Cryptosporangium aurantiacum: one gene and its partner. The protein of the gene in region 1 interacts with the protein of each later gene in a pairwise test. Links are inferred from orthologs where the notes say so. Each region holds a gene or a part of one and is shown on either strand. Other genes may lie near its edges.

What was found.
Region 2: the proteins of leuS (region 1) and ligA interact in binary tests that used the Escherichia coli proteins (3 or more experiments, as listed by UniProt). The link is inferred for Cryptosporangium aurantiacum from one-to-one orthologs.

What each region holds. Positions count from the first base shown.
Region 1 is NZ_FRCS01000001.1:431,880-437,415, reverse strand. What follows is about bases 59-3,463. They hold leuS (leucine--tRNA ligase), read right to left. Parts: upstream 3,148-3,463; coding sequence 259-3,147; downstream 59-258. In the rest of the region: BUB75_RS01860 (AAA family ATPase), read left to right, coding at 3,677-4,663; BUB75_RS01855 (DUF58 domain-containing protein), read left to right, coding at 4,684-5,536.
Region 2 is NZ_FRCS01000001.1:243,194-248,510, reverse strand. What follows is about bases 1,431-4,438. They hold ligA (NAD-dependent DNA ligase LigA), read right to left. Parts: upstream 4,113-4,438; coding sequence 1,749-4,112; downstream 1,431-1,748. Other genes in these bases: BUB75_RS00990 (methionine synthase), read right to left, coding at 4,116-4,438; BUB75_RS01000 (hypothetical protein), read right to left, coding at 1,431-1,678. Outside these bases: BUB75_RS01005 (ABC transporter ATP-binding protein), read left to right, coding at 1-624; more of BUB75_RS01000, read right to left, coding at 1,019-1,430; more of BUB75_RS00990, read right to left, coding at 4,439-5,195; BUB75_RS00985 (S41 family peptidase), read right to left, coding at 5,286-5,317. UniProt on the Escherichia coli protein: DNA ligase that catalyzes the formation of phosphodiester linkages between 5'-phosphoryl and 3'-hydroxyl groups in double-stranded DNA using NAD as a coenzyme and as the energy source for the reaction.

The sequences.
Region 1 (5,536 bases):
AGATGCTCCATCACGCCCCACTGTACTCCACTTCCCCCCACCGTCAACGACTCAAACCCGTAGCGCTCAGGTATCGGGCTGATGTCTTTGCAGGTCAGCGCGGTGGAGCGAAGGTGGAGCAGGTTGGCACACCCGGGGTGCACTCCAGCACCGTGCGCAACGGTGGGTGCGGAGGACACAGACCGGGCCGGCAGCCCCGACCATTCGGGGGCCACCGGCCCGGTGAAGTACGTCACCCGCCGAAGCGGGTGGTGCGCGTCAGACCACGATCGTCACGATCCGGCCCGGCACCACGATCAGCTTGCGCGGCTCGGCGCCGCCCAGCATCGCGGCGACCTTCGGCTCGGCCAGCGCCGCGGCGCCGACCGCGGCCTGGTCGAAGTCGGCCGGGACCGTGATCCGGGCCCGCACCTTGCCGTTGACCTGAACCGGGTACTCGACCTCGGCCGCGCTCAGCAGCGCCGGGTCGGCGACCGGGAACGGGTGGTAGGTCAGCGATTCGGAGTGACCCAGCTTCTCCCACAGCTCCTCGGCCAGGTGCGGAGCGAACGGCGCGACCATCAGCGTCATCGGCTCCACGACCTCGCGGGGCGTCCCGGCCGCGCTGCCGTACGCCGCGGTGACGTGGTTGGTCAGCTCGATCAGCTTCGACACCGCGGTGTTCGTACGCAGTGCGGCCAGGTCGCCCCGGACACCCTCGATCGTCTGGTGCAGCAGCCGCCGGGTCTTGTCGTCGGCCGGCTCGTCGGTGACCCGCAGCGCGCCGGACTCCTCGTCGACCGCGGTCCGCCACAGCCGCTGCAGGAACCGCATCGAGCCGACGACCGCCCGGGTCTCCCACGGACGTGAGACATCCAGCGGGCCCATCGACATCTCGTACACCCGGAACGTGTCGGCACCGTACTCAGCGCACATATCGTCCGGGGTGACGACGTTCTTCAGCGACTTGCCCATCTTGCCGTACTCGCGGTTCACCGGCTGGCCGTGCCAGGTGTAGGCGCCGTCCTCCTCCACCACCTCGTCGGCCTGGACGTAGGCGCCGCGGGCGTCGGTGTAGGCGTAGGCCTGGATGTAGCCCTGGTTGTACAGCCGGCCGAACGGCTCGGACGAGCGCAGGTACCCGCGGTCGAACAGCACCTTGTGCCAGAACCGCGCGTACAGCAGGTGCAGGACGGCGTGCTCGACGCCGCCGATGTACAAGTCGACGCCGCCCGCCGGCTTCGTCTCGTTCGGGCCCATCCAGTACTGCTCGTTCGCCGGGTCGACGAACGCCTGCTCGTCGGTCGGGTCCAGGTAGCGCAGCTCGTACCAGCACGAGCCGGCCCACTGCGGCATCGTGTTGGTCTCCCGCCGGTACTGCTTCGGACCGTCGCCCAGGTCCAGCGTGACCGCCACCCACTCGTCGGCGCGGGCCAGCGGCGGCTCCGGGTCGGTGTCCGCGTCGTCCGGGTCGAACGTCCGCGGCGAGTAGTCGTCGATCTCCGGCAGTTCCACCGGCAGCATCGACTCCGGCAGCGCGACCGGCAGACCGTCCTCGTCGTACAGGACCGGGAACGGCTCGCCCCAGTACCGCTGCCTGCTGAACAGCCAGTCACGCAGCTTGTACGTGGTGGTGGCCTCGCCGTGCCCGTTGTCGACCAGCCAGTCGATGATCCGCTTCTTGGCGTCGGCGACGCCCAGCCCGTCCAGGAACCCGGAGTTGATCGCCGGCCCCTCGCCGGTGAACGCCTTGCCCTCGAAGCCCTCGGTCGGCTGCACGGTACGGATGATCGGCAGCTCGAAGACCTCGGCGAACTCCCAGTCGCGCTCGTCCTGGCCGGGCACCGCCATGATCGCGCCGGTGCCGTACCCGGTCAGCACGTAGTCGGCGACGAACACCGGGACGCGCTCGCCGTTGACCGGGTTGATCGCGTAGGCGCCGGTGAACACGCCGGTCTTCTTCCGCGCGTCCGCGGACCGCTCGATATCGGACTTCTGGGCCGCCGCGGCCTGGTACGCCGCGATCGCGGTGGACGGATCGGCGGCACCGCCGGTCCACGACGACGGGATCTCGGCCGGCCACTCGTCGGGAACGATCGCGTCCAGCAGCGGGTGCTCCGGAGCCAGCACCAGGTAGGTCGCGCCGAAGACGGTGTCGGGACGGGTCGTGAACACCCGGATCGGCGCGGCCGGGGCGGAGTGCCGACCGTTGTGCGGAGCGGTGTTCTCGACTCGGAAGTCGATGTAGGCGCCGGTCGAGCGTCCGATCCAGTTGCGCTGCATGGCCTTGATCGACTCCGGCCAGTCGATCTGGTCCAGGTCGTCGGTCAGGCGGTCGGCGTACGCGGTGATGCGCATCATCCACTGACGCAGCCGCCGCTTGAAGACCGGGAAGTTCCCGCGCTCCGAGCGGCCGTCGGCGGTGACCTCCTCGTTGGCCAGCACCGTGCCCAGGCCGGGGCACCAGTTCACCGGTGCCTCGGACAGGTAGGCCAGCCGGTGGCTGTCGATCAGCTTGCGCTGCTCGATCCGGGACATTTCCGCCCACGGCGTCGGAGCCGGTCGCGTTCCGGCCTCGAACTCGGCCTCCAGCTCCTCGATCGGACGGGCCTTGCCGGCCTCGACGTCGTACCAGGAGTTGTAGATCTGCAGGAAGATCCACTGCGTCCACCGGTAGTAGGTGACGTCGGTCGTGGCCAGCTGCCTGCGGCTGTCGTGGCCGAAGCCCAGCCGACGCAGCTGCGCCCGATACCGCTGGATGTTCTCCTCGGTGGTCTTGCGCGGATGCGTCCCGGTCTGCACCGCGTACTGCTCCGCGGGCAGGCCGAACGCGTCGAAGCCCATCGGGTGCAGGACGTTGAACCCCAGCATCCGGTGGAACCGGGCGTAGACGTCGGTGCCGATGTATCCCAGCGGGTGCCCGACGTGCAGCCCGGCGCCGGACGGGTACGGGAACATGTCCATCACGAACATCGGCCGGCCGCCGTCGTTGTGCCAGCCGGGCGTCGGGGCGGCCAGCGGGCCGGAGGGATTCGGCGAGTGGAACGTGCCTTCGGCCTCCCAGCGATCCTGCCAGCGCTTCTCGATCGCTGCGGCCAGCGTTGCCGTGTAGCGGTGGGCCGGCGCGTCGGCGCTCGGGGCACCGGAGCCGGTGTTCTGCTCGCTCATCGTGGGGTTCCTTGGACTGAAAAGACTGGATAAGGGAGGGCTCGAGACACGAAAAAACCCCTCACGGAGGAGGGGTAGCCGTGCTGACCGAACGCGTTCGGGGCTCCACCGTCAGTATTTGACGGGGCGCCGCGCGTCAGCACGGCACGATAAGGAGCAGCCCGTCGACTGAGGTGTCTGCCACGGGGATGCGAACCTCGGCGCTCACCATGAAGGCATCATAGCGCTCCGCCATTGCGCGCGCCGGCGACAATAAACGCAGCGACAAAACAGTGCACAAGGGTACGGAAGTGCTGGGGAGTGCGGATCGCCTGGCGGTCGGGCTGGATCCTGGAAGAATGGCGTCGGGTCCGGACGATTACTGGCCGCTGCGCTCCCCCGGGAACGCACCGAAACCAGGAAGCGTCACGGCCCTGGTCATCCCCAGGCAGATCCTGCGCCGCACCGCGGATCCGCGCGCGCAGTACCGTCCGAGCCGCTCGGCGCAGCGGCCCGAGGAAGAGGGCAGTCGGTGACGACGCACGGCACTCTGGAGAACTACGGCCCGCCGGCCGATCTCGGCGGCGTCCGGCTCGTCACCGACCGGATCGTGGCCAACGTCGAGCGGGTGATCGAGGGAAAGACCGCGACGATCACGCTCGCGGTCGCCGTTCTCCTTGCCGAGGGTCACCTCCTCATCGAGGACGTGCCCGGGGTCGGTAAGACGAAGCTGGCGAAAGCACTCGCGCGGTCGATCGACGGCACGGTCCGCCGGATCCAGTTCACCCCGGACCTGCTGCCCTCCGACGTCACCGGGGTGAGCATCTACAACCCGGAGAACCGCTCGTTCGAGTTCAAGCCGGGCCCGGTGTTCGCGAACCTGGTCGTCGGCGACGAGATCAACCGTGCCTCGCCGCACGCGCAGTCGGCGCTGCTGGAGTGTATGGAGGAGCGTCAGGTCACGGTCGACGGCATCACCTACCCGCTGCAGAACCCGTTCATGGTCGTGGCGACCCAGAACCCGACGCAGATGGCGGGCACCTACCCGCTGCCCGAGGCGCAGCGCGACCGGTTCACCGCCCGGCTGGCGATGGGTTACCCCGACCGCCGGTCCGAGCTGGCGATGCTCGACGGCCACGGCGAGGAGGACCCGCTCAACGCGCTGCGGGCGGTGTGCGACGGCAACGAGATCCGGATGCTGATCGACACGGTCCGCCGGGTCCACGTGGCCGAGCCGGTCAAGTGGTACGTCATCGACCTGGTCAGCGCCACCCGGACCAACCCGGACCTGCGGCTGGGCGCCAGCCCGCGAGCCAGCCTGCAGCTGCTGCGCACCGCGCGCGCCTTCGCGGCGATCGAGGGCCGCGACTACGTCCTCCCCGACGACATCCAGCGGCTCGCGGCTCCGGTCCTGACCCACCGGCTGATCCCGACCGAAGAGGCCGTCTTCAACCGGCGGACCGCCGACGTCATCCTGGCTGACCTCGTCGCCCGGGTCCCGGTGCCGGACGCCAGGGGCGGGCGTCGTCCCCGGTGATCCGGGCCGCCCTACGAGGGTTGACGACCCGCGGCCGCAGCTTCCTCGCGGCCGCGGTGGCAGCAGCGGTCTCCGCCTTCGTACTCGGCGAACGTGAACTGCTCCAGGTCTCCGGTCTTCTCGCCGCGCTCCCGGTGCTGGCCGTCATCGCGGTGGCCCGGACCCGCTACCGGCTGTCGTGCACGCGCTCGGTTCGTCCGGGCCGCATCCAGGCCGGCTCCCCCGCTGCCGTGACGCTGCGGCTGGAGAACCTGTCCCGCGTCCCGACCGGCGTCCTGCTACTCGAGGAGCAGTTGCCCGCCGCGCTCGGCGAATCGCCGCGGTTCGTCCTCGACCGGCTGTCCAGCCGGCAGTCCGGCAGCGTCGAGTACCCCATCCGGGTGGACGTCCGGGGCCGCTACGAGATCGGCCCGCTGACCGTCCGCCTGTCCGATCCGTTCGGCCTCTGCGAGCTCACCCGGTCGTTCACCCGCACCGAGCGGATCGTCGTCACGCCGCAGGTCGCGCCGCTGGCGCCGATCACGCTGGAGGGTGACCGGTCCGGCAATACCCGGAGCCAGCCGCGGTCGACGGTGGCGCGCGGGGAGGACGCTGCCAGCACCCGCGAGTACCGCCACGGCGACGACTACCGCCGCGTGCACTGGCGATCCACCGCCCGCACCGGCGAGCTGATGGTGCGGCGTGAGGAGCAGCCACGGGAGTCCACCGGCACCGTCCTGCTCGACACCCGATTCAGCTCCCACCGGGGCACCGGTCCGGCGTCAAGCCTGGAGTGGGCGGTGAGCACGGCCGCGAGCGTCACCTGCCACCTGCTGCGCGCCGGGTTCGATCTACACCTGGTCACCGACGCGGGCACCGACCAGGCGATCACCC
Region 2 (5,317 bases), 190 kb from region 1 along the record:
AAGTCGACGCTCACCCGGCTGCTGCTGCGCTTCGTCGACCCGGCGTCAGGGCAGCTGCTGCTGGACGGCGTCGACCTGCGGGACCTTTCGCTCGACGCGCTCCGCGAGCACGTCACGCTGCTGCCGCAGGAGACCACGATCCTGCACGGCACGGTGCGGGAGAACATCGCGTTCGGGCGTCCGGACGCGACCGACGCCGAGATCGTTGCCGCGGCCACCGCGGCGGACGCCGACGTGTTCATCCGGGCGCTGCCAGACGGGTACGACACCGTGCTCGGCGACCGTGGGCGGTTCCTCTCCGGTGGTCAGCGGCAGCGGATCGCGATCGCGCGAGCGCTCGTCCGGAACGCGCCGGTGCTGGTGCTCGACGAGCCGACGACCGGGCTCGACACCGACGCGGTGCGGCGGCTGCTCGGTCCGCTGCGACGGTTGATGGCCGGGCGGACGACGGTGCTGATCACACACGACCTGCGGCTGGCCACCGAGGCCGACTACGTCGTCGTGCTGGCTGATGGGCGGGTGGTGGAGCAGGGGACGCCCGCTGAGTTGCACCGCGCCGACAACGGGCACTACCGCTCGCTGCTGCACCGCTGGGCGGTCCCAGCCGCGGCGGGTCGGACGTAGTTCGCGCGGCAGCGCGGCGCGGCGTGGTAGCGGCAGCGCGGCGCGGCAGCGCGGCGTCGCCAGTTCGGCCCGGCGCCGCCGGTTCGGCGCGGGCGGCCGTTGCGCCGCGGGCCGCCGCTTCCCGCGCGCGCCACTAAGCAGATTGCATTTGGAAGGGTCCCAGGTCTTCTAAATGCAATCTGCCCGGGCGGCAGCCGGTGCTCGGCGCCGCCGAGGACACGGATGGCAGGCACCGTTGCCGGCGGAAGTGCTGGTACGCCCGCTGTCCACATTGGTACAGCGTGGTTCTGCTGTCGCTGGGACGACAGCGCAGTGCCGCTGATCCAGAAAGGACGGAAGCTCGGGCCGTCCAGGGTAGCTACGGGGTTGAGCGCGTGGCGCCGGGCCGCGCTGCTTACTCGGCGAACGGCGTGGTGGGGCGGGCGCCGTTCGCGCTGAGGGAGCGGAAACCCTCGCCGATGTCAGGAACCGCGGGCCTCCCGAGGAGGCGGACGGTGAGCGCCGTTGCCGCCGCCGCACCGGCGATCACCCACAGCGCCACGGCGGCACTGCCGGTTGCGGGCAGCAGCGCGACGAACCCGGCCGCGCCGGTTACGCAGAACACCGCGGTAGGGAGCACCAGGTCGCGCGCCGACAGGGCGAGCGCGCTTCCGATCGCATCCGGCACGAACGCCAGCGCGAGCGCCGCCGCCAGTAGGCCCGCTCCGAACGGCCACACGACCGCACCACCAACGAGCACCACGACCGCGACGGCTGCCGACACGACGCCCGCCGGCCGGGCGCCTGCCGGCCCTGGGTCGGGCGGCGGCGCGCCGAGGCGGCGGCGGGGTGGACGGAGTACGGCACCCTCGATCGCCGCCGCGAGCAGGCAGCTGAGCAGCACCCACTCGATCGGACGGTCGGCTCCGGCGGAGCCGCCGCCGACACCGTGCCCGGCCGCCGCGAACACGGCCAGCGCCGACCCCAGCACGATCGCCGCCGCCGCGCACGCGGCTACCAGCGGTCGCCCCGGGGTCACCGCGGATCGCTCCCTCTGCACCTCGCCCCGTGTCATGCCTTGACGATGCCGGGCTCGCCACTCGAGCACAGTGGAGCCCTACGCCGAATCCGGGGTGGAGCTAGCTCTACCCCTCCGCGGCGGCCGGCTCGGCGGTGCCGGCCGAGTCCGCGTCGGCGTCAGCGGCCGAATCGGCGGGCGCGGCGGCGGTCGAGCCCGTGTCAGCGTCGCCGGCCGAATCGGCGGGCGCGTCGCCGGCCGAGTCCGCGTCGGCGGCGGCTGGGTCGGCGTTCGGGTCGCCGATCGTGGCCACCGCACGCGCCGCGTCCGGTCCGTCGGCGAGCAGCACCTTGAAGCCGGCCTCGTCCAGCACCGGCACCTTGAGCTGCACAGCCTTGTCGTGCTTCGAACCGGGCGACTCCCCCACGACGACGAAGCCGGTCTTCTTCGAGACCGAGCCCGACACCTTGCCACCGCGCCGCTGGATCTCCTCCTTCGCCGAGTCGCGGCTGAACTCCTCCAGCGACCCGGTCACCACGACCGTGATGCCCTCCAGCGGCCGCGGCCCCTCGTCGACCGCCTCTTCCTCCAGCCGGACCCCGGCGGCCCGCCAGTTCTCCACGATCGCCCGGTGCCAGTCGACCTCGAACCACTCGCGCACCGCGGCCGCGATCGTCGGCCCGACGCCTTCGGCGGTGACCAGTTCCTCCGCGCTCGCCTCCGCGATGCGGTCGATCGAGCGGAACGACCGGGCCAGCGCCTGGGCGGCGGTCGGCCCCACGTGCCGGATCGACAGCGCCACCAGCACCCGCCAGAGCGGCCGCTCCTTGGCCGCAGCCAGCTCGGCGAAGAGCCGCTCGGTGTTCTTCGTCGGCACCGAGGGCTGCTTGGCGGTGCCCTTCGTGTAGAAGAACGGGACGAGCTCCTCGTCGCCGGTCTTCTTGTTGACCCGCTTGATCGCCACGTCGGCGAGGTCGGCCGGGGTGAGCGCGAACAGCTCGCCCTCGTCGGTGAGCGGAGCCTTCTCCGGCGCGTCGGGCCGGGTGAGCGCGATCGCCGCCTCGTACCCGAGCGCCTCGACGTCGAGCGCCGAACGGCTGGCCAGGAAGAAGATCCGTTCCCGCAGCTGCGCCGGACAGGTACGCGCGTTCGGGCACCGGATGTCGACGTCGCCCTCCTTGGCCGGGCGCAGCTCGGTGCCGCACTCCGGGCAGTGGGTCGGCATCACGAACTCGCGCTCGGTGCCGTCGCGCAGGTCGACGACCGGCCCGACGATCTCCGGAATCACGTCGCCCGCCTTGCGCAGCACGACCGTGTCGCCGATCAGCACGCCCTTCCGGCGCACCTCGTTGGCGTTGTGCAGCGTCGCCATCTCCACGGTGGAGCCGGACACCAACACCGGCTCCATCACGCCGTACGGGGTGACCCGGCCGGTGCGCCCCACGTTGACCCGGATGTCGAGGAGCTTGGTGTTGACCTCCTCCGGCGGGTACTTGAACGCGATCGCCCATCGCGGCGCCCGGGACGTCGAGCCGAGCCGCCGCTGCGCCCCGACCTCGTCAATCTTCACGACGACGCCGTCGATCTCGTGCTCGACCGAGTGCCGGTGCTCACCGAAGTTCGCGATGTACGCGCGCACCTCGTCCAACGTGGTGAGCACTTTGTAGTGGGAGGAGACCGGCAGACCCCAAGCCTTCAACCGGTCGTACGCCTCGGACTGGCGGGTGAGGGCGAAGCCCTCGCGGGCGCCGATGCCGTGCACCAGCATCCGCAGCGGCCGGGACGCGGTGACTCGCGGGTCCTTCTGCCGCAGCGAGCCCGCCGCCGCGTTGCGTGGGTTGGCGAACGGCGCCTTGCCCGCCTCGACCAGGCTCGCGTTCAGATCGCCGAATGCCTCGACCGGGAAGAACACCTCGCCGCGAACCTCGACCAGCGCGGGTACGTCGTGCCCACCGTCGTCGGACAGCACGGTCGGCACGTCGGCGATCGTGCGGACGTTGAGCGTGACGTCCTCGCCGGTGACACCGTTGCCGCGGGTCAGCGCCCTGGTCAGGCGGCCGTTCTCGTAGAGCAGGTTGATCGCGAGCCCGTCGATCTTCAGCTCGCAGAGGTAGTGGATCTCGGTGCCGACCTCGCGGTGCACCCGCTCGGCCCACTCGGTGAACTCCTCGTCGCTGAACGCGTTGTCGAGGCTGAGCATCCGCTCGAGGTGGTCGACCGCGGTGAAGTCGGTGGAGAACGTGCCGCCCACCCGCTGCGTCGGCGACTCGGGCGTGCGCAGGTCGGGGTGCGCGTCCTCGATCGCCTCCAGCTCGCGCATCATTCGGTCGTAGTCGGCGTCGGACACCGTCGGTGCGTCGGAGACGTAGTACGCGAACTGGTGGCCGAGGATCTCCTCGGCCAGCACGTCGTGCTGCTTCCGTACCTCCGGCGGCGCCGGGTCGACCGTCACGTCCTCCGACGTCGGGTTGGGAACGTCTGTCTCGTCCACGCCTCAGGCCTCCGGATCCTTGACGAGGCTGCGCCCGGCTGCCCGGACCTGCGCCAGCACTGCCCGCGCGCGGTCGCCGGTGGCGCCGGCCAGCCCACACGTAGGCGTCGTCACCACCTGGCTCGCCAGGCCGGCCGGGTCGAAACCCAGCCGCTGCCAAAGCGTCCGCACGGGAGTCACGCTAGCGGCCGGGTCCGACATTTCCTGGGCCTGCGCGCGACGGGCAGCACGCGCATCGGCCGTGTTCGGAGCGGCGGCCGGCGGCACCGCCGGGACCACACCCGCGAACAGCCCGAGCCCGGCGTCCAGCTCCTCGCCGATCGTGTCGATGGCCCGGGTGCTCCAGCGGTCCGGCGGGCCCAGCAGCGTCAGGTCGGCCGACACCGCCGCCGCGCCGGTGCGGCGGAACAGCGCCCACGGCACGTCGGACGCGCAGCAGTGGAAGACGACCGGCGCGCCGACCTTCTCGACCAGCGTCGCGAGCACCTGCTCGACCACGCTCTCCTCCGGGCGGCGCACCGTGCCGTAGCCGCTGGGCGTCTTGATCCGCCCGGCCAGCACGGCGGGCAGCGACGGCTCGTCGAGTTGCATCAGGAGCGACGCGCCCGGCACCCGGCGCCGCACGTCGGCGAGGTGGGCGACCAGCCCGTCGAGCAGCGACGCGGCCAGGTCACGGACCGCGCCCGGGTCGGAGAGCGCCTTGGCGCCGTTGTGGAGTTCGATCGACGCGGCGAGCGTCCAGACCCCGGCGACCTGCACCTTGAGCGGGCCGGTGTAGCCCTCGGCCTGCTCGGTGAGCGCGTCCAGATCGCGCTCCAATAGGTCGAGCGCTCGGCGCAGGTCGCGTCCCGGCCGGTCGACCAGCCGCCACCCGGACGGCTGCAGATCCACCGGCAACTCGACGAGGAACGACGCGCCGCGGCCGATCAGGTCGGAGCCGGGGCCGCGGGCGGGCAGCTCGGGCAGGTGCGGCAGGTCGGGCAACTCGCCGAGCACGGTCCGCACTGCCTCGACGACGTCGGTGCCGGGCAGTGAGCCCACACCGGTCGCCGCTCCGGCGGGCCAGGGGTATGTCGCTTCCACGCCGAGAACCTTACGGCCAGCCGGGGTAGCCGCCCGCTGCCGCCGGCCCGGAGAAAGTTGTCCCGTCAGCGACCTCTCGCGCCTAGCGGGTCAACTCTCTCGGGCACCCAGCAGGTGCTCCA